DNA from 3 places in the Streptomyces sp. NBC_00727 genome. Region 1 is predicted to be linked to each of the others. Evidence: riboswitches for the same ligand, from Rfam matches in the RefSeq annotation. Region 1 holds a riboswitch; each other region holds the start of a gene.

The links. A riboswitch is a leader RNA that binds a small molecule or an ion and turns the genes downstream of it on or off. The one in region 1 is predicted to bind cyclic di-AMP.
Region 2: another riboswitch for cyclic di-AMP. It lies ahead of OG242_RS02630 (transglycosylase SLT domain-containing protein); the one in region 1 lies ahead of OG242_RS16985 (M23 family metallopeptidase).
Region 3: another riboswitch for cyclic di-AMP. It lies ahead of OG242_RS29220 (peptidoglycan DD-metalloendopeptidase family protein); the one in region 1 lies ahead of OG242_RS16985 (M23 family metallopeptidase).

The regions. Positions count from the first base shown of each region.
Region 1 covers NZ_CP108981.1:3,798,393-3,805,292, reverse strand. Annotated here, with positions in the region: gene OG242_RS16995 (PrsW family intramembrane metalloprotease) at 1-1,356, shown strand, start outside; gene OG242_RS16990 (aldo/keto reductase) at 1,415-2,359, opposite strand; gene OG242_RS16985 (M23 family metallopeptidase) at 2,541-3,716, opposite strand; cyclic di-AMP (ydaO/yuaA leader) riboswitch at 3,728-3,881, opposite strand; gene OG242_RS16980 (PP2C family protein-serine/threonine phosphatase) at 4,093-5,256, opposite strand; tRNA gene OG242_RS16975 (tRNA-Met) at 5,431-5,504, opposite strand; gene OG242_RS16970 (hypothetical protein) at 5,765-6,112, shown strand; gene OG242_RS16965 (SHOCT domain-containing protein) at 6,225-6,632, shown strand; gene OG242_RS16960 (sigma-70 family RNA polymerase sigma factor) at 6,702-6,900, opposite strand, start outside.
Region 2 covers NZ_CP108981.1:593,986-600,885, reverse strand. Annotated here, with positions in the region: gene OG242_RS02650 (HelD family protein) at 1-289, opposite strand, end outside; gene OG242_RS02645 (isochorismatase family protein) at 456-1,088, opposite strand; gene OG242_RS02640 ((2,3-dihydroxybenzoyl)adenylate synthase) at 1,121-2,788, opposite strand; gene OG242_RS02635 (2,3-dihydro-2,3-dihydroxybenzoate dehydrogenase) at 2,848-3,684, opposite strand; cyclic di-AMP (ydaO/yuaA leader) riboswitch at 4,172-4,356, shown strand; gene OG242_RS02630 (transglycosylase SLT domain-containing protein) at 4,360-5,232, shown strand; gene OG242_RS02625 (antitoxin) at 5,418-5,606, shown strand; gene OG242_RS02620 (SpoIIE family protein phosphatase) at 5,781-6,900, shown strand, end outside.
Region 3 covers NZ_CP108981.1:6,473,277-6,480,176, forward strand. Annotated here, with positions in the region: gene OG242_RS29215 (alpha-galactosidase) at 1-1,951, shown strand, start outside; cyclic di-AMP (ydaO/yuaA leader) riboswitch at 2,243-2,398, shown strand; gene OG242_RS29220 (peptidoglycan DD-metalloendopeptidase family protein) at 2,402-3,331, shown strand; gene OG242_RS29225 (SGNH/GDSL hydrolase family protein) at 3,513-4,367, shown strand; gene OG242_RS29230 (STM4011 family radical SAM protein) at 4,382-5,275, opposite strand; gene OG242_RS29235 (STM4012 family radical SAM protein) at 5,283-6,638, opposite strand; gene OG242_RS29240 (STM4013/SEN3800 family hydrolase) at 6,635-6,900, opposite strand, start outside.

The sequences.
Region 1 (6,900 bases):
CTGGTCGGCCTGGGTCTGGCCGTGCTGCCGGTCCCCGCTCTGATGGCGGCCTTCCGCTGGCTGGGCCGGGTCGACCCCCGGCCGTGGCGGAACCTCCTGTTCGCCTTCGCGTGGGGCGCGTGCGCGGCGGCCTTGGTCGCGATCCTCGCCAACTCCTTCGCCACCCGGTGGATAGCCGGGTCCGATCCGGGCAACGCGGACACCCTGGGTGCCACGGTCATCGCGCCGGTCGTCGAGGAGAGCGCCAAGGCGGCGGCCGTCCTGCTGCTCTTCCTCTTCCGGCGACGGGAGTTCACCGGCCTCGTCGACGGCGCGGTGGCCGCCGGTTTCACGGCGACGGGCTTCGCCTTCACCGAGAACATCCTCTATCTGGGCAACGCCTTCGGCGAGGACCAGCAGATGGGCACCGCCTTCGCGTCGGTGACGGTGATGACGTTCCTCATCCGCGCGGTCATGACACCGTTCGCCCATCCGCTCTTCACCGTCCTGACCGGCATCGGTCTCGGGACCGCCGCGAGCACCGCACCCGGCCGGCGGTTCAGGCGCATCGGGGCCCCGCTGCTCGGCCTGGTCCTCGCGATGGGCATGCACGCCCTGTGGAACGGCTCGGCCACCTTCACCCGGTACGGGTTCTACATCGTCTACGGGGCGTTCATGGTCCCCGTCTTCGGCCTGATCACGTGGCTCCTGATCCGGGCGCGCCGGCAGGAGCTGCGCTCCCTGGCCGTCGAGCTCCCCGCGTACGCCGGGGCCGGCTGGCTCTCCCCCGCCGAACCCCTCGCCCTCGCCTCGATGCGGGCCCGCGCCCTCGCCCGGAACGCGGCGCGCCAGCGGTACGCGGCGGCGGCCGGCGCGTACGGCCAGCCGCACCGGGCGACCCCGTACGGCCACGCCCACGCCCCGGCCCACGCGAAGCACCCCAAGGAGGCCAAGGAGCACGGCAGGGCCGCGGCCCGTACGGTCGCCGAGTACGAGGCGTTCGCGACGTCCCTCGCCTTCCTGCGCCGGCAGGCCCGCCGGGGCACGGCCGATCCCGACTTCGCCGCCCGCGAGCTGGAGCTGCTGCACCACCTGTGGCAGCGCCGGGACGTCGCGGGCCCCGCCCTGGCGTACGCGGCTCGCGCCACGCACCGCCGGCCCCCGGGCTTCCCGCCGCCCTGGCCGCATCACGCGTACGGACCCCACGCCCACAGCGCCGCCCCCGCCCCGTACCCGTACGGCGCCCCGTCCCCGTACACAGCGCAGCCGTACGGCCAACAGCCCGTACCGCCGTACACCGCACCGCCCTACACCCCGCAGCCGTACGCCGCACCGCCCTGTGCCGGCCCGCCGTACAGCGGCAGCCCGCCGGCCTGATCCGCGACCGACGGGCCGCTGCCCCGACCAGGAGGAGGCCTAAGCCGGGTCAACGCGCCTACGCGGACGCTTCGGTGAGTGTCGACAGTTCGTCGTCCGTCAGGCGGAGGTCGGCGAGCGCCAGCAGGGCGGGGAGCTGTCCGACCGTGCGGGCGGAGGCGATCGGCGCGGCGACCGTCGGCCGGGAGGCGAGCCAGGCCAGGGCCACCGTCGCGATCTCGGCGTCCCGCTCCCGCGCCACCGTGTCGAGCGCGGCGAGCACCCGCTGCCCGCGCTCCGACTCCAGGTGGCCGGCCGCGCTCCCGGCGCGGGCGCTGTCCACGGCCGCACCCGGGCGGTACTTGCCGGTGAGGAAGCCGGCGGCCAGCGCGAAGTACGGGACGGCCGCGAGCCCGGCGCGTGCGGCGGTGTCCTGGAGCCCGCCCTCGTAGGTGTCGCGGGAGACCAGGTTGTAGTGCGGCTGGAGCGCCACATAGCGGGCCAGTCCCTCGCGCTCGGAGAACTCCACCGAGGCGCGCAGGCGCTCAGGGCTGATGTTGGAGGCGGCGATCTCCCGGACCTTGCCCTCCCGCACCAGCTGGTCCAGGGCGGTGATGATCTCCTCGACGGGGACGGTCTCGTCGTCGAAGTGCGTGTAGTAGAGGTCGATGTAGTCGGTGTTCAGCCGGCGCAGCGACTCCTCGGCGGCCGACTTGATCGTGGGCGCCGACAGCCCCTTGTATCCGGGGAGCGCGCCGGCCTTGGTGGCCACCACGACGTCGGACCGGTTGCCGCGCGCCGCGAGCCACTTGCCGATGACCGTCTCCGACTCGCCGCCCTCGTTACCGGGAACCCAGTGCGAGTAGGCGTCGGCGGTGTCGACGAAGTTGCCGCCGGCCGCCGCGTACGCGTCGAGGACGGCGAAGGACTGGTCCTCGTCCGCGGTCCAGCCGAAGACGTTTCCACCGAGGCAGAGCGGGAAGACCTGCAGGCCGGACGGGCCGAGAGTGCGCAGTGAAGTCATAAGGGGGACAACGGTTTCCGGCCACCCCACTATTCCGTGCCACCTACATCCAGCCAGCCGCGGACCTACGGACCGGCAGCCCTGACGTCGGGGGGTGTGCGTCAGGGCTGCCGGGGTTCGGAAGGGCGCGGACCGGGAACGGCGCGGGCCGTCCCGGACTCGCGGGAGGCAACGCCGAGGGTCAGACGGTCAGACCGCGGGCGCGCAGCCAGGCCATCGGGTCGATGCCGCTGCCGTCCGGGGTGTGGACCTCCAGGTGGAGGTGCGGGCCGGTGACGTTGCCGGTCGCGCCGACACGGCCGATGGTGTCGCCGGTGGTGACCTTCTGGCCGACGGTGACACCGATCGATGACTGGTGGCAGAACCACAGTTCGGTGCCGTCCTCGAGCTCCAGCACCGTGCGGTAGCCGTACGAACCGGACCAGCCGGCCGACTTGATGGTGCCGGTGTGGATGGCCTTGATCGGGGTACCGGTCGGCGCCGCGAAGTCGAGGCCCGTGTGATAGCCGGAGGACCACATCGAACCGGCCTCGCCGAACGTCGAGGTGATCGTGTACGAGGAGGTGGGGATGGCGTAGCTGGCGGCGAGCTTGGCCAGGCGCAACGCCTCGGCCTTCCTCTTCGCCTCCTCCTCCGCCTTCTTCTTCGCGGCGGCGGCCTTGGCCTCGGCCTCGTCCTGCTGCTTCTTCGCCTCGGCGGCGGCCTTCTCGGCCGCGGCCTTCTCCTCGGCCGCCCTGGCCTCGGCGTCGGCGGCGCCCTGCTGCTGCTCGGCCTGCTGGAGGATGCGGGCGCGCAGCGCCTCGCCGGCGTCCGTGGTGCCCTGCTCGGCCTCGGCGGTGGTGATGCCGGCGGTGGTCAGCGGGGCGGCAGCGGTCGCGGTGACCCGGGCCTCGGCCTCGGTCTTGGTCTCGCCGGAGAACAACGCACCTACGCCCGGAAGGGAGTTGGCGTCGGGGAGATTGTCCGCGATGGAATCGGGAAGAGAGATGGAGACCGGCGGTTTGCTCTGCGCGGTGGCCATGCCGCCCGCACCGACGGCCGCGATGACACCGACGCCGAGGACGGTGGAGCTACGGGCCAGACCATTGCGCTGCTTGGCGACACGGTGCTTGCCGCGGACGGGACGGACGGACTCCTCGGTGGGGTTCCATTCCTCCCAGGTCCGCTCGGAGTCGGCATCGTCGGCGCGGAAACCGCTGCCGGGACCGGCGCCGGTGCCGTAGCCGTTGCCCCCATCGGTCGCGTAGTCGATCCCCTGTTCCGGGATGTACGCGGTAGCGGGGCCGTTCGCGAAGTCGGCGCCGTACTCGGGCACGAACCGGGAGGGTGATTCGGGGGCAGGCTTGTTGGACGCCACGCGGGCGCACTCCTTTCCTTCCTTCTCGCCTACCGGGTTAGCTGACGGGTTCGGAGCAGGAAGGTCTCCTACGGGTCCCTCCGCCTCTCGTGAAGACAGAGATGCCCGATTCACCCCATGTAGGTGGTTCCCCGGTTCCCTTGCGGAATTCGGCGCTCGCGCACGGTGCCGCCACTGACGGCGGCTGTGACAACCGCGCTGCGTTATCGAACGTTAATAGACAGACGGGTCCGATTCCAAGCTGTTCCCACTGATCGTTCCCCTCCTCGGCCCGGACTTTATGGGACACAACCGGGTGGAATCGGGCGAGTTGAACGAGGTCCGGCCACTACGCGTTTTCTGACGTTGCGTCAAATGTTATGCGGAGCGGCGCCTGTCAGTCACGCAGGGTTGTACCCCGCTTGATGATCTTCACCGTCCTGCGCCGGTCGGGCTGCCCCTTCGCCGGCCGCGCCACCGCGAGCAGCGCCATGTCGTCGGTCGACTCGCCCCCCGTATGCAGCCGTACGTCGTCGGTCAGCGCGGACAACAACTCCTCGGGCCCCGGAAAGAGGCGCCCGCGCAGCCGCCCAGCCGGGTCGTAGAAGACGCCGTCGGCATCACGTGCCTCGGACAGGCCGTCCGTGTAGAACAGCAGCGTCCCGCCGGCCGGCAGCTCCCACCCGTCCGAGCGGTCCGGCCGCACCCCCAGGCCCATGCCGAGCGGCAGCGCGGGCTCCGAAGGCGTCAGGGCCTCCACCGCCCCGTCCCCGTGCAGCAGCAGCGGGTCGGGGTGGCCGCGGTTCACGATCCGTACCGCCTGTCCGCCCGGCGGGATCTCCGCCAGCACGGCGGTGACGAACTCCTCGAACGCGTCGAACCCGCCGCCCCGGGTCGACTCACGCGCCAGCGCCCGCTCCAGCCGCTGCGCCACGCCCTCCAGCGTCGTCTCCTGCTCGGCCGCCTCCCGGAACGCCCCGATCACCACCGCCACGGCCCCGACCGCCTCCAGCCCCTTCCCGCGCACGTCCCCGAGCACGAGCCGCACCCCGTACGGGGTGTCCGCCGCCGCGAACAGGTCACCCCCGACGAACTCGTCCGCCTGCGCCGCCTCGTACCGCGCGGCCACCTGGAGTCCGCCGATCCGCTCGGGCGGCTCCGGCAGCACCGCACGCATGGCGGTCTCGGCGATGATCCGGGCGGACGCCAGCTGCTCGTTGCCGCGCCGCACGACCCGGTTGATCACGCACGCCTGGAAGGCGACCGTGACCACGGTGAGCATCTCGACGAACGAGACCACCTTGACCAGATCCCCGCTGTAGAGCCGGATTCCGGCGACGGCGAGCACAGCGACGATCCCTATCCGGACCGTGGTGCCGAGGCCGAAGAACGGCGCGGCGATCAGCGGAGCGGCCGCGAACATCGGGACGGCCGTGAAGGGCGGCGGCGTGAAGAGGTCGAACGCCACCCCGATGACGATCATCGCCACCGGCAGCACCCGGACGAACCGGCGGCTCCGCACGCCGCCACGCCCGCGCCACCGACGCTCCCACTTCCCCACCTGCGGTCTCCTGCCCGGTGCAGCCACGGCCGCGGACGGTACCGCGCACCTCCCCCAGCCTCGCCGCCGCCCGGCCGACGGGCGACTCCTCGGCCGCCGATGGGGCTAAACACGTATACGCCGACAACGCATCAGGCCCGGCACGCTGCTTGCGTGCCGGGCCTGATCCTTCAGTAGCGGGGACAGGATTTGAACCTGCGACCTCTGGGTTATGAGCCCAGCGAGCTACCGAGCTGCTCCACCCCGCGTCGGTAAACACAACTCTACGGCATGTTCGGAGCTCTCGTGACCACCCGCCTCGCACGCCCCACGCACACGGGTCCTCACCGAACGTCAAAGTGCCGAAAACGAGAAGGTGTTGCAAGGAACATGTGTTCTGTCGCAAGGTATCTGCTGCACCCCCCGGCTCGGTGGGCTGCCCGTGTGAGCAGCTCCGACCGCGCATGCCGGCGCGCACGGAGAGCCGCTCCCGGTCTCTGATCGCAGCCTGTCTGGAGGGCTCTCGACCATGACCGCACCGCTCGCCTCCGATCGCACCCCCGCTCCCTCTGCCACCCCGCCGTCACCCGTACGCGCCGCCGCCACGGGCGGCCTCATCGGCGGCGTGCTGGGCGCGGTGATGAGCGCGGCGGTGAACTACCTGGCGATCGGCCTCCCGGGCAGCGAGTCGGTCAACGCGGCCAACCACGCGATATCGGGCCTGATCAGCGGGTTCCTCGCCGGCTTCATCGGCATCATGGTGAACAGCAGGAAGGCGGCCGCCGCCACCGCGCCGGACGCGGAAGCAGGCACGAGGACGGCGTCCGACGAGGACACCGGCAAGGCTCCGGTCACCGCATCCGGGCCGGAGAAGTAGCCGCCGCGCCCCCTCCTGACCAGAACCCGGATCCTCTCAACGGGCGCATGCGCCCATATGGCGATATGACTGAGTTCGGACTCAGCCATGTCGACGGCGCCGGGAGTGGACGATGGACGACTATCCCCTGCTCAACCTGTTCTGGACGATGCTCTGGTTCTTCCTCTGGATCATGTGGCTCTTCCTTCTCTTCCGGGTCATCATGGACGTCTTCCGCAGCCACGACCTCGGCGGCTGGGCGAAGGCCGGCTGGCTGGTCCTCGCGCTGGTCCTGCCCTACCTGGGCGTACTGATCTACGTGATCGCCCGCGGCAAGTCCATGGGCAGGCGCGACGTCCAGGAGGCGAAGGAACGCGACGCCGCCTTCAAGGCGTACATCAGGGATGCGGCGGGCACGGAAGGCGGCGGCGGTCACAGGGGCGGCCACGTCGACGACCTCTCCAAGCTCGCCGACCTCAAGGACAAGGGCGCGATCACGGAGGACGAGTACCAGCGCGCGAAGTCGAAGCTCCTGGTCTGACGCCCCCTCCCCCGGGCAGCGCCCGTGGTGCCGGGGCCGGACCGAGCAGGGCCGGCCCCGGCACACGCGTCAGACGGCCGGTGCGATCGCCCCCGGTTCACCGCCCTCCAGTTGTGCCGCCAGGGCGGTGCGTGCGCGGGCCACCCGGGAGCGGACCGTGCCGACCGGACAACCCGTCACTCGGGCGGCCTCGGCGTAGGAAAGCCCGAGCAACTGCGTGAGGACGAACGCCTGCCGGCGGTCGTGGGGAAGCGCTGCCAGGAGTCCT
Region 2 (6,900 bases), 3.2 Mb from region 1:
CGATCAGCAAAGGCGTGTGTTCGGTGTCGTCCTCGCGGATTCCGATACGGCCGATATGGTGTGCGACGCCGTCCGAGAGATCGATACGGCCGAAACAGAGCGAGCCGTCCACCGCGTTCAGAGCGGCGAGCAGACCGGAGCGCTCGGCGACCAGGACATCGCGTTCGAGCCGGGCCTGCTGGCCGGTGCCGACCGGCGTCAGGGCGTCCTGGACCTGCTCGGCGGCGTCACCACGCAGCACGTCGACACGGTGGTGGAGCCGGTCGATGTATTCCTGTTCCTTCTGCAATTCGGCGCTTTCCCGAGTTGACAAAACAGCTCCCTGACGGATATGGTGATTCTTGTTGGCCCCCGGTGAGGGGCCTTTTCTGTGGGCGCACAGAACCACTCAATATACCTGGGAAAATCCCCGGGCCGCAATTGCGGCCCGGGGATTTCTCTTTGCCGTGCGGGGCTCAGATCTCCTTCAGAAGCACATCCGTCGTCGTCACGACCGCGCAGCGGCCCGCCGCCCAGCGCAGCGCCATGTCGTGGTCCTCGCGCGAGAAGTCCGCGACCGCGTCCGCCACCACGAACGCCTGGATGTCGCGCATCCACGCGTCGGCGGCGCTCATCAGCACCCCGATGTGCGCGTACACCCCGGTGATCACCAGCTGGTCGCGGCCGTCGTCGCGGATCAGGGACTCCAGCTCGGTGCGGACGAAGGCGCTGTACTTCCACTTGGTGAGCGCCGTGTCGCCCGGTGCGGGCGCCACCGCCTCCGGCGCCGCCAGGGCCACCGGGTCGTCCGCCACCCCCGGCCCCCAGAAGTCGAGCTGGAGGCCGCGCTCCTCGGCGCTCTGGCCGCCGCGCTGCGCCGAGTGCACCACCGGGATCCCGGCGCGCCGGCTCGCCTCGATGATGCGGGCGGTGTTCGCGAGCATGCCGGTCAGCGGCTGCTCGCCGGGGCGGTACGCGCGCAGGAAGTGGTTCTGCAGGTCGTGGACGAGCAGCACGGCGCGGGCCGGGTCGACGGTCCAGCCGACCCGGTTCGCCGGGAGCTCGTCCGCGCAGGGCAGGGGGTAGGGGGCGATGGCGGGGAGTGGCATGGGGGAGCCTTTCGGTGCCGCTCGGGGCGGATTCAGTGCTGTGTGACGGGGGCTGACGGGGCGTCGGCAGCCGATGGCCCGGATTCGGTGCGCAGGCCCTTCTTGCTGACCTTGCCGATCCCCGTCTGCGGGAAGACGTCGACGAACTCGACGAGATCGGGCACCTTGTACGCGGCGATCCCGCGCTCGCGCACATGCCGTTTCACGGCGAGCGCCCCGAGCACTTCGGCGCCCTCGCGCAGGATCACGTACGCCAGGGTGCGTTCACCGAGGTACGCGTCGGCCACCCCGACCACCGAGACGTCGTGCACGGACGGGTGGGCGAGGATGATGTTCTCGATCTCCTCCGGCGCGACCTTCTCGCCACCCCGGTTGATCTGGTCCTTCGCCCGGCCCTCGACGACGAGATGGCCGCTGGGGGTGCGGCGCACGATGTCGCCCGTACGGTAGAAGCCGTCCTCGGTGAACGCCGACCTGTTGTGGTCGGGGGCGCGCCAGTAGCCGCGGATGGTGTACGGGCCCCGGGTCAGCAGATGCCCGAAGTGCCCCTCGGGGACGTCCAGTCCGGCATCGTCCACGACGCGGATCTCGTCGTCCTCGGAGATCGGCCGGCCCTGGGTGGTGACCACGGTCTCCTGGTCGTCGTCGAGCCGTGTGTAGTTGACCAAACCCTCGGCCATGCCGAAGACCTGCATCAGCCGGCAGCCGAGCGCGGGCTCCAGCCGGCGGGCCGCCGTCTCGCTGTACTTGGCGCCGCCGACCAGGACCAGCTCCAGGCTCGACAGGTCCTGCTCCGCCGCCGGGGCCGCGTCGGTCCACAGCAGGGCGAGCGGCGGCACCATGCCCGTCATCGTGACCCGCTCGCGCTCGATGACCGGAAAGGCGGTCGCCGGGTCGGGGCGCGGGCACAGGACGACCGTGCCGCCGGCGTACAGCGTGCCGAGCCAGCCGGGCGAGCTCATCGGGAAGTTGTGCGCCGCGGGCAGGACCACCAGGAATCGGGTGTCCGCGTCGACGCCGCAGATCTCGTTGGAGCCGCGCAGCGAGTAGATGTAGTCGTCGTGTGTACGGGGGATGAGCTTGGGCACCCCGGTGGTGCCGCCGGACAGCTGGAGGAAGGCCAGGTCGTGCGGCTCGGGCTCGTCGTCCGGCTCGCCCGTCTCCTCGCACGGCACGTCGGACAGGGCGGTGTGCTCACCCGGGTCGCCGACGACGAACACGTGCTTCAGGGTGGGCGCCTGCTCCTTCACCGCCGCGGCCAGGGTCCGGTGGTCGAATCCGGCGTGCCGGTCCGGGATCACATAGGCGACGGCCTCCGCGAAGGAGCAGAAGTAGGCGATCTCCGTCTCCCGGTGCGCGGGCAGCGCGTAGACGGGCAGCGCGCCGATGCGGAAGAGGGCGAAGACGACCTCGGCGAACTCGGCGGCGTTGGGCAGCTGGACGACGACCCGGTCGCCCTTCGCAATCCCGCGCGCCCGGAAGCCGGCCGCCAGCCGGGCCGCGCGCTCGTCGAGTTCGCGGTACGTCCAGGCGCGGCGCTCGGGGGCCGGGTCGACGATCGCGACCCGGTCGCCGTGGGCCTCGGCCCGTTCGCGCAGCATGCCGGTGAACGTCTCGCCGCGCCAGTGACCGGCCGCCCGGTAGCGGGCGGCGAACTCGGCGGGCCAGGTCGGGGCGTCTTCGTACGGTGAGGCAGTCATCGTTGAGGTCTCCAGTGGGGAGGGCTGCGAGCCGCTTTCGGGGGCGCCGGGCGGACGGGTCAGGCGCGCAGGGTGGCGCCGCCGTCGACGTACAGGTCGTGCAGGGTGATGTGGCGGGCCCGGTCGGACACCAGGAAGGCGACCGCCTCGGCGATGTCGGACGGCTCGGCGATCCTGCCCAGCGGTATGCCCGTGCGGTAGCTCGCCAGGTCCCCGGCGATGACGCGCTGCGCGGCGGGCCCGTCGTCGCGCGCCTCGCCGGCCGGCCACATGCCGCGCTGCATGTCGGTGAGGGTGGAACCCGGCGAGACCGTGTTGCACCGGACGCCGAGGGGCGCCAGCTCCAGGCCGAGGCACTTGGTGAACATGACGGCGGCCGCCTTGGACGCGGCGTACGCCGCCATGGTCGTACGGGGGATGCCGGCGGCGTTGGACGCCACGGTGACGATGCTGCCCGCACCGCGCGCGGCCATCCGGCGTGAAACGGCCCGCGATACGTGGAACACCCCGTCGGTGTTGACGGCGAACGTGGCCGCCCAGTCCTCGTCGGTCAGCTCGGCGACCGGTGAACACCGCAGTATCCCGGCGACGTTGACCGCGATGTCGAGGGCGCCGAGCGTCTCCTCGGCCTCGGCCACGAGGGCTTCGACGGCCGCCGCGCCCGTCACGTCCAGCCTCCGTGCGACGACGCTCCGGCCGTACTCCCGGGCCAGGGCGTCCACGCCTTCGGGGGCCGCGTCGGTCGCCAGGACCCGGCAGCCGCGTGCGACCAGGACGCGGACGACCGCCTCACCTATGCCGCGTCCGGCTCCTGTCACGAGGGCCAGGCGGCCGGTGAGTTCCAGGTCGTCGGAGGGGGCGGAACGGCCGGAGTCATGCGTGGAATGCGGCGCCATGGCCTGGGGTCTCCATTTGCCGATGAGGGGTGAACGGGGCCGTGCCGGACGATCGACGTCGTTTCAGGGCAGGGGCGTGCCCCGGTGCCGCCGCCGACATCCCGACACACTTAGGTAAGCCTAACCATATGTTGATCGTGTGGGCGAGGGGGCCGGAAGGCGGATTTCCGGCCTTCCGCATGGCTCCTGTGCCCCTTTTGTCACTTTATGGGCCAAAGGTCAACAGTGGGCACTTGGGGAGGGTTTGATGCTGCCCAAGGCCATCGAAACGGACTAATGCCCCACTTCGGTCGCAGTGGGCAGCGTCACGTTCGCCGTTTCTGACGCGTAATCCGATCTCGCGGTTCCCAGGCGTGCCAAGAAATTTGACTCCCCCTGCCGAGAGCGATCATGAGCATTTCCTTTGATTGATCTTGCAAAACAATTGTGATCAGCAATTCTGGGCTTGTTCCGGCCGTCGTTTCTCGCTTACGGTCCCGTCATCAATCCGGATGGAACGCCGAATCCTGCCGCCGTCCGGGAACCCGACCACCCACGTACGGCAGGAGCGGGGGACCCAGGTTTGCCGCCGGTCCGGAATCCGGAGCGGCTAGGGGTGAAGTCGCCATGCGCGACCGGACATCTCCAGTCCGAACCCGACAGCTCACCTCGTAGGCGACGGAGAGGAAATACGCCATGCCCATCACGGGTAAGCACCGTCGTGCCAAGTCCGCGTCCCTGACCCGCGGTTTCATCGCCGTGAGCGCGGGCGGAGCCGTTCTCGCGCTCCCCCTGATCACTGCCGGATCGGCCTCCGCCGCCCCCGCCAAGTCCGTCGTCGCCGAAAGGGCCGCGGCCCCGACTTCCGTCGCCGGCAAGGAAATTGCCGTGCGCAAGGCCACGCCCACCACGTATTCCGTGGTCTCCGGCGATTCGCTTTACAAGATCGCGCAGGGACATTCCCTCAGCGGTGGCTGGGAGCGGCTGTACAAGGACAACCGCGGTGTTGTCGGCAGCAACCCCGACCTCATTCACCCGGGCCTCAAGCTCACCATCGGAGCCAAGTCCGAGGCCGCCGCCCCGAAGGCCGCGGAGAAGAGCGAATTCAAGGCGGAGACCGCCGAGAAGAACGGCGACACCGCGCCCCGGACGGAGAGCGCCGACCGCGCCGACCGCTCCGAGCGCACGGTCGTCCCCGTCGCCGAGAAGACCGCCGCCGCGCCCGCCGAGGCCCAGACGGTCGCGTACACCGACGACCTCGACGGCTGGATCAAGGAATCCCTGGCCGTCATGGCCGAGCACGGCATCCCCGGCAGCTACGACGGCATCTACCGCAACATCATGCGTGAGTCCTCGGGCAACCAGTTCGCCATCAACGACTGGGACATCAACGCCGTCAACGGCACGCCCTCCAAGGGTCTGCTCCAGGTGATCCAGCCCACCTTCGACGCCTACCACGTGGCCGGTACGTCGACGGACATCTACGACCCGGTCGCCAACATCACGGCCGCGTGCAACTACGCCGCCGCCACGTACGGCTCCATGGACAACGTGTTCGGCGCCTACTGATCCCACCCGGCCCCGTGCTCGGGGCGGAGCCGTGAGGAGGGGCGGAGGAAGCGAATGCGCTTCCTCCGCCCCTCTGCGTGTGCCGGTAAATACATGGTGTTCGACGTCGTGGGGTCCCGCCCCGGAATGCGTCGGGCGGGCCGGGCGTGGATGCTGGAACGGTCAGCGTCTCTAGGAGGTCAGTCATGAGCATGCTCGACAAGATCAAGGGCATGATCAAGGGGCACCCCGATCAGGCCCGGCAGGGCGTCGAGAAGGGCGGGGACTTCGTCGACAAGAAGACCGGCGGCAAGTACGGCGGCCAGGTCGACTCGGCCCAGCAGAAGATCAACGACCAGCTCGGTGACCGCCGCCCGCCCGACGAGGGCCGGTAGGAGCCTGCACGGACCGTGAAGGAGCGGTGGCCGCCACACCCGTGGCGGCCACCGCTCCGCCGCGTGGGAAGGCCGGACACACCCGGCCCCCGGCCGCGAACCGGCGGAAGGAAGGCGCGGACCCGGCCCCTCTCCGACGTGCGCGTACCGGCCGGGCGGGAGCATCCTGGCTGTGTGACCTGGCACGGTGCGGCCGGGCGGGTGCCGCTCGGTCCGGGCGACGGCCTTCCCGGGAGACCGGACGACGGACGGGCACCGGACGATCTGTCCCTGGTGCTCGCGCAATCAGTCGTGAGCGCCATCGACGCAGTCGGCGGCCTGGCCGGCGGGATCTATCTGCCCTCCGGCACCCCCGGCCTGCTCCGCCTGGCCGTCCTCGCCGGGCTTCCCGGACCGCTGTTCCGCCCCTGGTGGCGGATGCACGTGAACCGGCCGTTCCCGATCGCCGAGGCGTTCCGCACCGGCAGCCCCGTCTACCTCGCCGACGCCGAGGACGCCATGCGCCGCTTCCCGCAGCTCATGGCCGGCCTGCCGTTCCCCTTCGGGTCCCTGTACGTGCCGGTCCTGCGGGGTCACGAGCCGGTCGGCGTCCTCGTCGTCCTGCGCGCCGCGACCGGGGACGAACCGGTGTCCGCCGCCGACCGGGACCGGCTCCAGCGCATCGCCCGGAGCCTCGGCACCGAACTGGCCGCCCTGGCGGACTCCGGCACCCGGCCGGAGTGGGACGGGGAACCGCTGCCCGTCCAGCTGCCCGCCGAGACCTCGCCGCCGGTGCGCATCGGCCGCTTCGACTGGGACCTCGGCACCGGCACCGTCCAGGCGGACGCGGACCTCGACGCGATCCTCGGCACCGGCACCGGCGGCTTCCCCGGCACCATCGGGGCCCTGGCGGCCAGACTGGCGCCCGAGGACGTCTACGGCCTCTGGGCGCTGGCCCGGCAGGCGGCGGACTCCCACGGCCCCGTCGTACGCCGGATGCGCCTGCGCGGCCCGGACGGCCGCTCCCACCTGCTGGAGGTCTCCGGGCGCCGGGACGACGACGCCGGCCCGGGCGGACACCTCACCGGCTTCCTGGTGGACCTGGGCATCGGCCCGGTCGTCGCCGAGGCCGCCGACCGGCTGCCGCGCGGCATCTTCTCGCTCGACCGCTTCGGCCGGATCACCTACGTCAACCCGCTGGCCGAGGAGATGCTCGGCCGGGCCCGCGCGGAACTGGTCGGGCGGGTCTTCTGGGAGGCGCTGCCCTGGTTCGCGAACCCCGCGTACGAGGACCACTACCGGGCCGCGATGATCT
Region 3 (6,900 bases), 2.7 Mb from region 1:
GCCCGCGCCGCCCGACCGGGGCTTCGAGTCCCCGCTCGACGGCCGCGAGGAGTACCCCGTCGAGGGCGGCCCCCGGTTCGTCCGCCCCGCCCTGTCGGTGCGCACCGACGAGGTGCGCGGGACCGCGTGGGTGTTCGCGGGCCACGCGGTGGACGGCGACGAGCTGCGGCTCTCCTTCGACGACCCGGTCCACCGGCTCGTGATCATCCTGCACTACCGGATGCGGGACGACTCCGACGTGATCGAGCGCTGGACCACCCTCACCCACGCCGGGCCCGACGGCCCGCCCGTCGAGGTGCTCCGCGCCGATGCCGCGGCCTGGACGCTGCCCGCCCGCGACCGCTGGCGGCTCAGCCGGCTGCACGGCCGCTGGGCGGCGGAGACCCAGCTGGAGCGCACGGAGCTCGCGTACGGGGAACACCTGCTCTCCAGCCGGCGCGGCCACACCGGCCACCAGGGCCTGCCCTGGGTCGCCCTCGACGCGGACGGCGCCGCGACCGAGGAGAGCGGCGAGGTCTACGGCTGCGCGCTCGGCTGGTCCGGCTCCTGGCGCATCGCCGTACAGCGGCTGCCCGACGGGCTCGTACAGATCACCGGCGGCGCCGGCCACGACGAGTCCGGGCTGCTGCGGCTGGCGCCGGGGGAGTCGTACACCGGCCCCGTCTTCGCCGGGCTGTGGAGCGCGGGCGGTTTCGGCGGGGCGAGCCGCGCCTGGCACGCCTGGCAGCTCGCCCATGTGATCCCGGACGCCTCCGAGCCGCGCCCGGTGCTCTACAACTCCTGGGAGGCCACCGGCTTCGACATCGCGGAGGACCAGCAGCGGGCGCTGGCCGAACGCGCCGCCGCGATGGGCGTCGAGCTGTTCGTCGTGGACGACGCCTGGTTCGGGCAGCGGGTGAGCGACCGGGCCGGGCTCGGCGACTGGACGCCGAACCCGCAGCGCTTCCCCGACGGGCTCGGCCCGCTCGCGCGCCATGTGCACGGGCTCGGCATGCGGTTCGGGATCTGGGTCGAACCCGAGATGGTCAACCCCGACAGCGATCTCTACCGCGCCCACCCCGACTGGGTGCAGCACTTCCCCGGCCGGGAACGCACGGAATTCCGCAATCAGCTGGTCCTCAACCTGGCCCGCCCCGATGTGCGGGCCCATCTGTGGGAGAGCCTGGACGCGCTGCTGTCCGGGACGCCGGTCGACTATGTGAAATGGGACTTCAACCGCTGCTTCTCGGACGCCGGCTGGCCCGGCGCCGACTACCCGCAGCGACTGTGGACCGAGCACGTGGACGGCCTCTACGCGCTGATCGACCGGCTGCGCGCCGCCCACCCCGGCGTCGCCTTCGAGTCCTGCTCGGGCGGCGGCGGGCGCATCGACCTCGGCATCCTCTCCCGTACGGACCAGGTCTGGACGTCCGACAACACCGACCCGCTGGACCGCCTCGCCATCCAGCACGGCTTCGGGCAGCTCCACCCGGCGCGCGTCATGGCGGCCTGGGTCACCGACAGCCCGAACGTCCAGCTCAACGGCCGCCGCTCCTCCCTGCGCTTCCGGTTCGTCAGCGCCATGGCCGGGGTGCTCGGGATCGGCGGGGACCTCACCGAGTGGAGCGCGGCCGAGCTGGACGAGGCGCGCGGGTGGGTGGAGCTGTACAAGGAGATCCGCCCCGTCGTGCAGCTGGGCGAGCTGTACCGGCTGCGCGCACCGGGGTCCGGCCTGAGCGCCGTGCAGTACGTGCGGGGCGCGGACACCGTCGTCCTGATGTGGCTCCACGCCCAGCGGTACGGGGAGCAGCCGCCGGCCCTTCGGCTGCGCGGACTCGACCCGGAGGCGACGTACACCTGCCTGGACACGGGGGCGGTGCACCACGGTTCGGTGCTGCTGCACCACGGGCTGCCCAGCGGGCTGCGCGGCGACCTGGACGCACGAGTGGTGCGGCTGCGCCGCGGACGATGACCATGACATGTCCGTATTGCGGCGTTATGTCGAACTCGCCCCGGTTGTAAGGGAGATGATCACCCGCTCGTGAGCGGGATCATATCCGTGACGGTGTGTGGTGACGCCCCGGCGGGGTAGGCCGTGCGCCGCGCGGAAAGCCAAGATCCGTAATCCACGGAGTGTGACCGGAATTCCGCGCCGCAATTCAGGTGCGGAATCCGATGCGGAACGCATGGCTTGTTTCCGCCGTCCCGGCTCGCTTACGTTCCATGCCATCCGGATGGAACGCCCAATCCTGCCGCCGTCCGGAATTCGCATCCACTCACCGTGTGGCAGGAGCGGGGGAACCAGGTAAGCCGCCGACCGGGACGACCGGACGGCTAGGGGTGAAGCCGCGCCAGGCGCGGCCGGGCATCTCCAGCCCGAACCCGACAGCTCACCTCGCAGGCGCCGGAGAGGAAATTCTTCATGCCCAATTCGGGTAAGCACCGCCGTCCCAAGTCCAGCACCATCGCCCGCGGCGTCGTCGCCGCGAGCGCCGGCGGAGCCGTCATCGCGCTTCCGCTGCTCGGCGCCACCGGTGCCCACGCCGCGGAGCAGTCCGCCCCGGCCGCCTCGAAGTCGGTCGCCGCGCACACCACCCCGGCCAAGCCCGCGAAGAGCACCGGCACCACCACCTACTCCGTGGTCTCCGGCGACTACCTGTCGAAGATCGCGGCCCAGCACCACCTCAAGGGCGGCTGGCACAAGCTGTACCAGGACAACCGCGAGGTCGTCGGCGAGAACCCGAGCCTGATCTTCCCGGGCATGAAGCTGACCCTCGGCGCCAAGGCGGCCCCCGCCGCCGCCACCCCGTCCAAGGCACCGGCCGAGACGGCGGAGAAGACCGAGACGAAGGCCGCGCCCAAGGCCGAGACCAGGACCGAGACCAAGGTCGAGACGAAGACCGAGGCCAAGACCGAGACCGAGGCCCCGGCCACCCAGGACAACGCCTCCGGTTACGTCCACCCGGTCCCGGGCAACCACACCACCGCCTACCGCGCCTCCGGTGCCAACTGGTCCAGCGGCAGCCACACCGGCATCGACTTCCCCGTCGCCACCGGCACCAGCGTGAAGGCCATCACCTCCGGCACCGTCGTCACCGCCGGCTGGGGCGGCGCCTACGGCAACCAGGTCGTCATCCAGCACGCCGACGGCCACTACTCCCAGTACGGCCACATGTCCTCGCTCTCCGTCTCGGCGGGCCAGACCGTGACCGCGGGCCAGCAGGTCGGCCTCTCCGGCGCCACCGGCAACGCCACCGGCCCGCACCTCCACTTCGAGGTCCGCACCGGCCCGGAGTACGGCTCGGACATCGACCCGATCGCCTACCTGGCGTCGCACGGGATCAACGTCTGATCCAGGCGGTACCGACCCGTGATCCGGGTCACTGAACGGCAAGAGGGACGGCGCACCGCGGTGCGCCGTCCCTCTGCTTATTCCCCCTTTACCGAAAACTGACCGGGTGCTTTATCTCACCACCCGTCAACCCCTTATTACGGTCGCGTAGGTCACATTCCGGGGTGCAGGATAAGCGCTTGTGGCAGACGATTCGAACAACATCCAACAGGGCGTCATCGACCGACAGGGCGCCATCGGGTCGTACGCGGCGATTGGCGACAGCTTCACCGAGGGAGTCGGCGACCCCGGCCCGGACGGAACATTCGTCGGCTGGGCCGACCGGCTCGCGGTACTCCTCGCGGACCGGCTCCCGGAGCCCGGCATTCCGGCGGACGCCGAGGGCTCACCCGTTTCCGCGCACGGAAACTTCCGGTACGCCAATCTCGCCGTACGAGGACGCCTCCTCGACCAGATAGTCGAGGAGCAGGTGCCCCGCGCCAAGGAACTCGCCCCCGGTCTGGTGAGCTTCTGCGCCGGCGGCAACGACATCATCCGGCCGGGCACCGACCCCGACGACGTGGCCGAACGCTTCGAGCGGGCGGTCGCCGACCTCACGCGGTCGGTCGGCACCGTCATGGTCACCACCGGCTTCGACACCCGTGGCGTCCCCGTGCTGCGCCATCTGCGCGGCAAGATCGCCACCTACACCGCCCACGTCCGGGCCATCGCCGACCGCTACGACTGCCCGGTCCTCGACCTGTGGTCGCTGCGCTCCGTGCAGGACCGGCGCGCCTGGGACGGCGACCGGCTGCACCTGTCGCCCGAGGGACACACCCGGGTCGCGCTGCGCGCCGCCCAGGTCCTCGGCCTCGACGTGCCGGCCGACCCGGACCAGCCGTGGCCGCCGCAGCCCCCGCGCGGCGCGCTGGAGATCCGCCGCGACGACATCCACTGGGCGCGCGAATACCTGGTGCCATGGATCGGACGGCGGCTGCGCGGCGAATCCTCCGGGGACCACGTCGAGCCCAAGCGGCCCGACCTGCTGCCGCTCTGACGGACCCGCTGTCCTCAGTCGCCCCGCGACCGCGTCGCGGCGACCGGGGACAGCGGCAGCGCCGCCGGAATGCGCTCCAGCACCCCGCCCGCGAACACGTCGTACAGCGGCAGCGTCTCCAGGTGCACATAGCCGATGTGGCAGTCGCACACGGCGAGCGGACACGCCCGCGGCACCAGCGCCCGGCGGTAGCTCCCGTCGTACAGATTGCCGAGCTCCGCCCGGACGAAGTGGCAGCGGCGCACCGTGCCCTCCCCGTCCACCGAGATCACCGACTCACCGGTCCGGCAGGGCAGCCCCGCCGAGCGGTGCGGATGACGGCTGTACGGGAACAGCGGGTCGATCGCCGTCCACCGCTCCGCCTCCTCGTCCGTATAGGTGTGCCCCTCGGCCGCGTTGACCCAGAGGTAGACCTCGTCCGCGAGCGCCGCGCGCAGCCGCCGCGCCTCGTCGAGATGGGCGTCGAGGCCCACGACACCCACGCTGTGCCGGACCCCGAGGCCCTTCAGCTCCGCGCACCTGCCGACGAAACGCTCGTACGGCGTCTGCCCCGGGTGGTACGTGCACCACAGCGCGATCCGCTCGCGGGCCGCCTCCGGGGCCTCGGCCAGCCACCGCGTACGGCCGCTCAGATTCGTCTGGATCGCGACCCGGCGTACGTGCGGGAGGCCCGCCAGCTCCACGATCGCCCGGCGGTACCAGGAGCGCACCAGGCCCTCGCCCCACGGCGTGAACAGCACCGAGATCCGGTCACCGGTCTGCGCCGCCGCCCACGCGGTGAACCGTTCGAGCGCCGCCCGGTCCGCCCGCAATTGTTCCGGGGTGTCGCGCCGCTTGGCGAACGGGCAGTACGGGCAGTCGTAGTCGCAGGAGGCGAGCGGTCCCCGGTAGAGAATGGTCAGGTCCACGGGTGACTCACTTCAGCTCGTACGCGGCCATCGCGGCCCGTACGGCGGGGGAGAAGAGCTCCGGGCCCAGCGCGTCGGAGTACGCCAGCCCCTCCGGCGACAGCCGCAGCAGCTCCTCGGCCGGGGCCCCGCCGTCGAGCCACCCCCGGGCCTCGAACCGGGCCAGCTCCTCCGGGAAGTCCTCGTACGGCGAGGTCCCGAACCGCTCGCGGTACCCGTCCAGGGCCATGCCCTCGGCCTGGAGCACCGACTGGAGGAGATGGCGGCGGCGCGCCTCGTCCCCGTCGGTGTACCGCCCGACCACGGCGCGGGAGAAGTCCTCGGTGGCCGTGTAGGCGTCGATGATGCCCCGCACCTCGCTCATCCGCACCGCGTAGTCGAACGAGTAGTGCAGCCGCGAGGTGTAGGAACGGGCGCCGCAGCCCAGGCCGATCATGCCGTCCGTCTGACAGGCGTAGTCGTCGGGCCCCTCAGCGCGCGGGGCGCCGGCGCGCCGGAACATCCGCATCGACACCTGCTCGTAGCCGTGCGCCAGGAGATGGTCGCGACCGGCCCGGTACAGGCGCAGGCGCTGCTCGTCCCACGCCGCGTCGGCCTCGCGGGCGGAGAGCCTGCCGAGCGCGGTCAGCGGGCGCACGTACAGCGGGTACAGATACAGCTCCTCCGGCCGCCAGCGCAGGGCCGCGTCCAGGGAGGTGCGCCAGGTCCGCTCGGTCTGGCCGGCTATGCCGTAGATCAGGTCGATGTTGAGCACGGGTATGGCGGTGTCCCGTATCAGGCCGAGAGCCCGGTCGACGTCGGCGGCGTGCTGCGGGCGGACCGCCGCGCGGGCCTCGGCCGCCACGAAGCTCTGCACCCCGATGCTGATCCTGGTGGTGCCCCGCTCGGCGAGCACGGCCAGCCGGTCGGCGGTCGCGGTGGACGGGGAGGTCTCCACGGACAGCGGCACGGACCGCAGACCGGCGCCCATCCGCTTCTCCGCGATGTCGCACAGCCGCTCCAGCTCGCCCGCCGTCAGGAACGTGGGCGTGCCCCCGCCGAACGCCGCCGCGGCGAACCGGACCGGTTCGCCTTCGCCCAGCGCCTCCCGTACGGCGCTCGCCTGCCGGTCCAGCGCGTCGAGATACCGCGAGGTCAGCTCGTCGGGCGCGCCGATCCGGGTGAAGAGGTTGCAGAAGCCGCAGCGGACCTCGCAGAACGGGATGTGCATATAGAGGGAGAGCGCGTCCTTGCGTTCCCCCGCCCAGAGCTCACTCAGCGCCGGTCGTCCGCCGGGCTGCTCGGCGAGCGGGCGGTACGTCGTCTTGTGCGGATAGGCGTACACATAGCTCTCGTACGGGCGGACGGTCTGCGTCTCGGTCATCGGACGGCCCCCGGTTCCAGGAAGAAGTGGGCGTACGGAACGGTCCAGACGGACTCGTGGCCGAGCCGGTGACCGGTGTAGCCGTCGTCGCCGTACGCCGTGCCGTGGTCGGAGCAGACGATGGCGAAGGCACGGCGGCGGCTGCTCGCGGCGGCGAAGAGCCGGCCGATGTGGGCGTCCACGTACTCCAGGGCGGCGGCGTGCGTCTCGCGGCTGTCACCGGCGTCGAGGGTCGCCCCGGCCCGGTGGAACCAGTTCGGCT